Regions from separate parts of the Streptomyces sp. NPDC001373 genome, predicted to be linked through region 1. Evidence: riboswitches for the same ligand, from Rfam matches in the RefSeq annotation. Region 1 holds a riboswitch; the other holds the start of a gene.

Region 1 (4,404 bases):
GCTCCGCGGAGGTCCCGGAACTCGCGGCCCGCGCCGACCTGGTCCTCCCGGGCCCCGCCGCGGTGGCGGCGTTCCTGTCGCAACTGGCGGGGGCGCTGCGGGGGTAGGGGGGGTACGGGGCTCGCGGTGCGGGCCGGCCACCGCCCCTTGAGGGGCAGACGGCCGGCCCTCACCGCACTCCGCCCGGCCTCAGTTCCCCAGGGCCTCCAGCTGTGCCGTGAGCCAGGCCGCCGGGGGGAGGGCCGTGGCGGCTGCCGCGAGGCGTTTCGTGCGGGCCGTGCGTTCCTCATGCGGCATCGAGAGGGCCGCGTGCAGGGCTTCGGCCGTGGCCGTGACGTCGTACGGGTTCACCGTCAGCGCGTCCTGGTGAAGTTCCTCGTACGCCCCCGCCCCCGTCGACAGGACCAGCACGCACCCCGCCTCGGATACCACCGGGATCTCCTTCGCGACCAGGTTCATGCCGTCGCGCACCGGGTTGATCAGGGCCACGTCCGCCATCCGGTACACCGCCAGCGACCGGTCGAAGTCGTCCTGCACGGACATCAGCACCGGCTCCCAGTCCGCCGTCCCGAACGCCGCGTTGATCTCCGCCGCCAGGTCCGCGACGGCGGCCGTGTAGCTGCGGTAGACCTCCAGGTCCTGGCGGGAGGGGTAGGCCGAGGCCAGGTGGACGACCCGGCCCCGCCATTCGGGGTGGGCGGTCAGCAGTTCCCGGTAGGCGAGCAGGCCGCGCAGGATGTTCTTCGACAGTTCCGTGCGGTCCACGCGGACGATGGTCCGGCGGTCGCCGACCTCGGCGCGGAGCGCGGCCAGCTTCGCGTCGACCTCGGGGCGGTGGGCGAGCGCCCGCAGGTCGTCCCCGTCCACGCCCAGGGGGTACTGGCCCACGCCGGTGAAGCGGGTCTCCCCGTACCGGCCGTCCTCCGCCAGCCTGCGGTGGTGCACCCCGCCCGGGTGGTCCTCCCGGGGGACGAACCCGTCCGCGACGCCGTGGACGTCGTCGAAGGTGGCGCCGCTGATGAAGGCGGCGGCCCAGGCCGCGGTGTGGAAGCCCAGCTGGTCGGCGCCGAGCATCCCCCACACCAGCCGGCTGCGGATGTCGTCCGGGAGCATGTGCAGGAAGTCGGTCGAGGCCCACGGCGTGTGCGTGAAGTGCGCGATCCGCAGGTCCGGGCGCAGCTCCCGCAGGGCCCCCGGGACCAGGGCCAGGTGGTAGTCCTGGACCAGGACGCGGGCGCCTTCCGCCGCCTCCTGCGCGAGCGCTTCGGCGAAGGCCTGGTTGTAGGTGGTGTACGCGTCCCAGCGCCGCCGGAACTCCGCGTCGAAGACGGGCTCGCGCGGGATGTCGTAGAGGTGGTGGTGGGTGAACCAGAGCACCGAGTTCGCGATGCCGTTGTACGCGTCGTGGTAGACCTCGGGATCGATGTCCAGCATCCGCACGCCGGGCTCGGAGACCCCGCGCCGGACGGCCTCGCGGTCGGCGTCGGAGAGGGGCGCGCAGATCCACAGGGCCCCGGGCTGCGCCGCGAGGGCCGCGGACAGGCCGGAGACCAGACCGCCCCCGCCGCGCCGGGCGGTGAGCGTGCCGTCGGCGGCGAGGGCGTACGAGAGCGGGCCGCGGTTGGCGGCGACGAGTACCTGAGAAGCCATGCCGCGAACCTAGCCCGGGGTCTCCTCGCTCAAACGTCCGGGAAATGACCGGTTCGTCACGTACCGGTCACGGGGGCCCCGCTTTCCGCCTCACGCCACGCGCCGGACCGCGTACTCCTCGATCTCCAGCATCGGCGGCCGCTCCTCGGTGTCCACGGGGTAGGTGCGCGGAACGAACCCGTCCGGCCCCCTCTCGAACTGGGTGAGCTCCGGCCGTACGAGGTGGGCGCGCGAGAGCCGCAGCTGTGCGGTGCGGTAGATGGCGGCGGCCATCCGGCCCAAAGCCTGTCCGTTCTGGTGCCGGTGGAGGCGGACGCCGACGTCGACCTGGGCCAGCGCGTCCAGTCCGACGGTGTGCAGGGCGTCGACCAGCAGGCCGAGCTCGACCCCGTAGCCGACGGGGAACGGCAGGCGTTCCAGCAGGGAGCGGCGTACGGCGTACTCGCCGCCCAGGGGCTGGACGAAGCCGGCCAGCTGCGGCCAGTGGAGGTTGAGGAGGGGGCGGGCCACCAGTTCCGTGACGCGTCCGCCCTGGCCGGGGGCGTCCCCCAGCGGGCGGTCGTACATCGCCTTGACGAACTGCACCTGCGGGTCGGTGAGCAGCGGGCCGACGATGCCGGAGACGAAGGCGGACGAGAAGTCGCGCAGGTCGGCGTCAACGAAGCAGACGACCTCGCCGGTGGTGGCGAGCAGGGAGCGCCAGAGCACCTCGCCCTTGCCGCGCACGGCGGGGACGCGGGGGAGGATCTCGTCCCGGTGGACCACGCGGGCGCCGGCCTTCGCGGCGACCTCGGCCGTACGGTCGCTCGACCCGGAGTCGACGACGACCAGCTCGTCCACCAGGGGGACCGGCAGGCCCTCGACGAGGTCGCGCCGGATCACCTCCACGATCTCCCCGACCGTGGCCTCCTCGTCGAGGGCCGGCAGGACCACGCTCACGGTGGTCCCGGCCGCCCGTTTCCGCTCCAGCAGCTGGTCGAGCGGTCGGTCGGCGGCGGACCAGGAGCGGTCGGCCAGCCAGCGCTCCACCTCATCCAGCACCCTCGGTACTCCCTGGTCACTCGGAGGCGGCGTCACACCCGGCGGATTTGGGCCGAATTGTGATCCATCTCGCGGTTCGGACAGCCGTCTCAAGCGGCCGCCCCTTCAGTTACAGTCTTGAACAACGCGAAGGTCCACCGCATGCCGGGGGTCTTCGCGAACAAACGCACCGGCGCGCCATCGAGCGCGTGTGCCGGTGCCATACCGCTCATCCAGAGGGGCAGAGGGACACGGCCCGTTGAAGCCCCGGCAACCCTCCAGTCGGTTCTCGCTCGCGCGGGGCCCCGGCTAGGGAAGGTGCCAATTCCGTCTCATGGCGAAGTGCGCCATGGGGAAGATGAGGAGAAAGGGCCTCGCCATCATGGCTGCACAGACTGTCGCCACTTCCGCCACTCCCGGATCCGTCGATCTCGGCCCCGCCACCGGCCTTTCCTGTCGTGAGTGCGGTACCCGCTTCGAGCTCGGCCCCATCTTCGCCTGCGTCGAGTGTTTCGGTCCGCTGGAGGTCGCCTACGAGCTGCCGGCCGGCGACCCGGAGGCCCTGCGCGCGGCGATCGAGGCCGGCCCGAACAACATCTGGCGCTACGCGCCGCTGCTGCCCGTCCCCGCGGACGTGGCCTCCAAGCCCAGCCTGAACCCCGGCTTCACCCAGCTGGTGGACGCCGCGAACCTGGCCAAGGAGCTGGGCGTCACCGGCAAGCTGTACGTCAAGGACGACTCCGGCAACCCGACGCACTCCTTCAAGGACCGCGTCGTCGCGATCGCCGTCGAGGCAGCCCGCGCCTTCGGCTACACCACCCTCTCCTGCTCCTCCACCGGCAACCTGGCCGGAGCCGTCGGCGCCGCGGCCGCCCGCGCCGGCTTCCGCTCCTGCGTGTTCATCCCGCACGACCTGGAGCAGGGCAAGGTCGTCATGGCCGGTGTCTACGGTGGCGACCTGGTCGGCATCGAGGGCAACTACGACGACGTCAACCGCTTCTGCTCCGAGCTCATCGGCGACCCGCTGGGCGAGGGCTGGGGCTTCGTCAACGTCAACCTGCGCCCTTACTACGGCGAGGGCTCCAAGACCCTCGCCTACGAGATCTGCGAGCAGCTCGGCTGGCAGCTGCCCGACCAGATCGTCATCCCGATCGCCTCCGGCTCGCAGCTCACCAAGATCGACAAGGGTCTGCAGGAGCTGATCAGGCTCGGTCTGGTCGAGGACAGGCCCTACAAGATCTTCGGCGCCCAGGCCGAGGGCTGCTCCCCGGTGTCGACCGCCTTCAAGGCCGGCCACGACGTGGTCCGCCCGCAGAAGCCGAACACGATCGCCAAGTCCCTGGCCATCGGCAACCCGGCGGACGGCCCGTACGTGCTCGACATCGCGCGCCGCACCGGCGGTTTCGTCGAGGACGTCACCGACGAGCAGGTCGTCGAGGCCATCAGGATCCTGGCGCGGACCGAGGGCATCTTCGCCGAGACCGCGGGCGGCGTGACCGTCGGCGTGACGAAGAAGCTCATCGAGAACGGGCAGCTCGACCCCTCGCTGACCACCGTGGTCCTCAACACCGGTGACGGCCTCAAGACCCTGGAAGCGGTGTCCGGCACCGGCCAGACCGCCACCATCCGCCCGAGCCTGGACGCGTTCCGCGCCGCCGGCCTGGCCTGACCCTTCCCCAGCACTCCACGGAAAGGCGGTAGCGCCATGAGCGTCAACGTCCGCATCCCCACCAT
Region 2 (4,404 bases), on a different contig from region 1:
CATCGTGCTCCTCATCGGCGGCGGCAACGACATGTTCGCCCAGTACTTCCACCTGTCGATCAACTCGATCACCTGGTTCGTCCGGATCGGCTTCTTCGTCGTCCCGGTCCTGGCCTTCATCGCCACCAAGCGGATCTGCCTCGGCCTCCAGCGCCGGGACCACGACAAGGTGCTGCACGGTCGCGAGACCGGCATCATCAAGCGCCTGCCGCACGGTGAGTTCATCGAGGTCCACGAGCCGCTCTCGCAGGGCAAGCTGCACACGCTCACCTCGCACGAGCAGTACAAGCCGATCGAGCTCGGCCCGACGGTCGACGAGAACGGTGTCGAGCGCAAGGTGACGCGCGCCGAGAAGCTGCGTGCGAAGCTCAGCAAGGGCCTCTACGCGGAGGGCAACCAGATCTCGAAGCCCACCGTCGAGGAGTACAAGGAGATCCAGTCCGGCCACGGCCACCACTGATCTCCGGCAAGACCGCTTGAGGGACCGGCCCCCGGGCCGATCCTGGTGTCGCCACGGCAGGAGCCCCCGTCCAGTGTCTGGACGGGGGCTCTTTGCCGTCTCCGGGGCTGGATAGGCTGGGAACCTTCCCATTCGACGTGCGATCACCGACGAGCAGCAGGAGCTGACCATGAACGTTGCGACCCCGGCAGGCGGCGACAGCGTGGCGGCCCGCAGCTGGCCGGGCATCCTGGAGACGCTGCTCTGCGGCCGCGACCTCGCCACCGACGACACCGCCTGGGCGATGGAGCGGATCATGCGCGGCGAGGCCACCGACGCGCAGATCGCGGGCTTCGCGGTGGCCCTGCGGGCCAAGGGCGAGACCGTGCAGGAGTACACGGGGCTGGTCCGCACGATGTACGCCCACGCCAACCTGATCGAGGTGCCCGGACGGACCGTCGACATCGTCGGCACCGGCGGCGACGGCGCCAAGACCGTCAACATCTCGACCATGTCCGCCATCGTGGCGGCCGGCGCGGGCGCGAAGGTCGTCAAGCACGGCAACCGGGCCGCTTCCTCCGCCAGTGGCTCCTCCGACGTCCTGGAGAAGCTCGGCGTCAACCTGCGCCTGACCCCGGAGCGGGTGGCACAGGTCGCCGAGGAGGCCGGCATCACCTTCTGCTCCGCGGTGGTCTTCCACCCCGCCCTGCGGTATGCGGCCTCGGCACGACGGGACCTCGGGGTGCGCACGGCGTTCAACGGCCTCGGCCCGCTCACCAACCCCGCCCGGGTCACGGCGCAGGCCGTGGGCGTCGCCGACCCCCGGCTGGCCCCGATCATGGCGGGTGTGCTCGCCGAGCGGAACACCTCGGCCCTCGTCTTCCGCGGCGACGACGGCCTGGACGAGCTGACCACCACCGGGACCTCCCGGGTGTGGTGGGTCCGCGAGGGCCGGATCACCGAGCACTCCTTCGACCCGCGCGACGTGGGCATCGCGACCATCGACATCTCGGCCCTGCGCGGCGGCGACCCGTCGTACAACGCCGACGTGGCCCGCCGCCTGCTGGCGGGGGAGACCGGCCCGGTGCGCGACGCCGTCCTGCTGAACTCGGCGTCCGCCCTGGTGGCCGTGGACCCGGGGACGGGCTCGCTGGAGGAGCAGCTGTCGGCGGGCATCGCCCGTGCGGCCGAATCCATCGACTCGGGCGCCGCCCGGGCCGCCCTGGAGCGGTGGGTGGCGGCCAGCAACGCCTGACCCGGCCCGGTGCCTGCGGCCACGACCCCGGTCCACATCGTGGACCGGGGTCCTGTGTCCGGGGGACCCTGTGGCAGGATGCTGCCCAAGGTCACGAGTGACAGCGTCAAGGCCCCGGCTCGCTGTCCGGCAACCCTCCTTCCGTGGCGGGGTGCCCCGGGTGATGACCAGGTCGTAGGCAGCGAGGTCTACGGCAAGCGCGGATCCCTCGACACCAGGGGTCCTGGTCTCTCGAGGAGCGTTTTCCGTGAGCAAGCGAATGCGATAGGGCGACTCCGCCCCTTCTTCATCCCTCGGACCAGGGTCCCTTCCGCGTACCCCCGACCGGTTCGAGGTCCTTCCCGTACCCCCTACGGCCGCTGCCGCCACCGCGCGCCGCCGTACCCGCGTACGGGCACACCGAAGCCATTCAGCCCTGCCTGCCGGGAGATACCGCCATGTCCGCGTACCCGAACACCGCCACCGCCCCCGCTCCCGCCGCCGAGAGCCCTGCCCGTGCCGAGCCGCTGCCCGTGCTCGGCCGGGACGTCACCGTCCCGCTCGTCACCGGCGGCGAGGTCACCTACGCGGCCCTGGACTACGCGGCCAGCGCCCCCGCGCTCCAGCGGGTCTGGGACGACGTCGCCGCGTACGCCCCCTACTACGGCAGCGTCCACCGCGGCGCGGGCTACCTCTCGCAGCTCTCCACCGATCTCTTCGAGCAGAGCCGGGCCACCGTCGCCGCGTTCCTCGACTGCCGCCCCGCCGACCAGGTGGTCTTCACCCGGTCCACCACCGACTCCCTGAACCTGCTGGCCGCCGCGCTCCCCGCCGACTGTCAGGTCTTCGTCTTCGAGACCGAGCACCACGCCTCGCTGCTTCCCTGGCGCGACGCGCAGGTCACCTGCCTCGACGCCCCGCGCACCCCCGGCGAGGCCGTCGCCGCCCTGGAGCGGGCGCTCGCCGACCGCGAGCCCTACGGCCCGGCGCTGGTCTGCGTGACCGGGGCGTCCAACGTCACCGGCGAGCTGTGGCCGGTCCGGGAGCTCGCCGCCGCCGCCCACGCCCACGGCGCGCGGATCGTGCTGGACGCCGCCCAGCTGGCGCCCCACCACCCCGTCTCGGTGCGGGAGCTGGACGTGGACTGGGTCGCCTTCTCCGGGCACAAGCTGTACGCGCCCTTCGGCGCGGGCGTGCTCGCCGGCCGCGCGGACTGGCTGCGGGAGGCCGAGCCGTACCTGGCCGGGGGCGGCGCCTCGCGTACGGTGGCCCGCCGCGAGGACGGCGGCGTCGACGTCGAGTGGCACACCACCGCCGCCCGGCACGAGGCCGGATCCCCGAACGTGATCGGCGTCTACTCCATCGCCTCCGCCTGCCGCGCGCTGGAGGAGGCCGGCTTCGAGGACCTCGTCGCCCGCGAGCGGCACCTCGTCGCGAAGGTCCGCGAGGGGCTGGCCGAGGTCCCGGCGGTGCGGGTGCTGTCCCTGTTCGGGGACGACGCCCCGCGCGTCGGCGTCATCTCGTTCGTGGTCGACGGCTGGAACAGCTCGCACTTCGCGGCGGCGCTGTCCGCGGAGTACGGGATCGGGGTCCGGGACGGGCTGTTCTGCGCCCACCCGCTGGTGCGGACGCTGCTGGGCGGCGAGCCGCAGGAGCCGGGCGAGTGCGGGGCGCCGGGGGAGCGGAGCGAGGTGGGGGTCCCCGCGGCCGGAGGCCGGGGGAGGTCGCTGAACGCGATCCGGGTCAGCTTCGGGGCGGGCACCCCGGACGAGCACGTGGAGCGGTTCGTCCGCGCGGTGAAGGAGCTCGTCGCGGACGGCGCGAAGTGGCGGTACCGCACCGCGGACGGCCGCTGCGTCCCGGCGGTGTAGCGGGGCGCCGGCCGCCGGCGGGGCTGACACCAGCCCCGCCGGTGCTACGCGTCCAGGCCGATGGCGAAGGCGGCTTCCAGGTCGTGCTGGGAGTAGGTGCGGAACGCGACGTGGGTGTCGGTGGCCTCGACGCCGGGGATCTTGGAGATCCGGCCGGGGATGATGTCCGCCAGGTTCTCGTGGCGGGCCACGCGGACCAGCGCGATCAGGTCGTACGTACCGGTGACGGAGTAGACCTCGCTGACGCTGTCCAGCTGGGCGATGGACTCGGCGATCTCGGGGATCCGGTCCACGCTGGTCTTGATGAGCACGATCGCGGTGATCACGGTTGGCTGTCTCCCTCGCCGGCAGTCACTGGTCGCCTCACTCTAGTCGTACGGCGATATCGCGCCCACGCGTAGCAGAACCCCACGGAGAAGCCCACCACGTGGGCGAGGTAGGCCACCCCCGGCCCGCTCCCCGCCCGGTGCGCGGCCAGCCACTGGAGTCCGAACCAGAACATCAGCACGATCCACGCCGGGAACCGCAGCGGCAGGAACAGCAGGAACGGGAACAGGCTCGTCACCCGGGCCCGCGGGAACAGGCACAGGAACGCGCCGAGCGCCGCCGAGATCGCACCGGACGCCCCGACCAGGGTCTGGTCCGAGGAGGCGTTGGCCGCCGCGTAGGCCGCCAGGGCCACGTAGCCGGTGCAGAGGTAGAAGACGAGGAACGCCGGCCGGCCCATCCGCTCCTCCGTCATGGCGCCGAAGACGTAGAGGAAGAGCATGTTCCCGAGCAGGTGCAGCCAGCTGCCGTGGACGAAGAGCGCCGTCAGCGGGGTCAGCAGCGGGCGCACCGCCCCCGAGAAGAGTTCGTCC

Evidence for each region. A riboswitch is a leader RNA that binds a small molecule or an ion and turns the genes downstream of it on or off. The one in region 1 is predicted to bind S-adenosylmethionine.
Region 2: another riboswitch for S-adenosylmethionine. It lies ahead of ACFY15_RS12615 (aminotransferase class V-fold PLP-dependent enzyme); the one in region 1 lies ahead of thrC (threonine synthase).

Annotation. Positions count from the first base shown of each region.
Region 1 covers NZ_JBIAWQ010000011.1:165,324-169,727, reverse strand. The annotation lists gene otsB (trehalose-phosphatase) at 1-107, shown strand, start outside; gene ACFY15_RS24560 (trehalose-6-phosphate synthase) at 190-1,650, opposite strand; gene ACFY15_RS24555 (glucosyl-3-phosphoglycerate synthase) at 1,741-2,691, opposite strand; SAM riboswitch class I at 2,897-3,035, shown strand; gene thrC (threonine synthase) at 3,029-4,339, shown strand; gene ACFY15_RS24545 (MoaD/ThiS family protein) at 4,376-4,404, shown strand, end outside.
Region 2 covers NZ_JBIAWQ010000004.1:358,255-362,658, reverse strand. The annotation lists gene ACFY15_RS12625 (cytochrome bc complex cytochrome b subunit) at 1-460, shown strand, start outside; gene trpD (anthranilate phosphoribosyltransferase) at 630-1,694, shown strand; SAM riboswitch class IV at 1,784-1,900, shown strand; gene ACFY15_RS12615 (aminotransferase class V-fold PLP-dependent enzyme) at 2,132-3,544, shown strand; gene ACFY15_RS12610 (Lrp/AsnC family transcriptional regulator) at 3,589-3,870, opposite strand; gene ACFY15_RS12605 (rhomboid family intramembrane serine protease) at 3,867-4,404, opposite strand, start outside.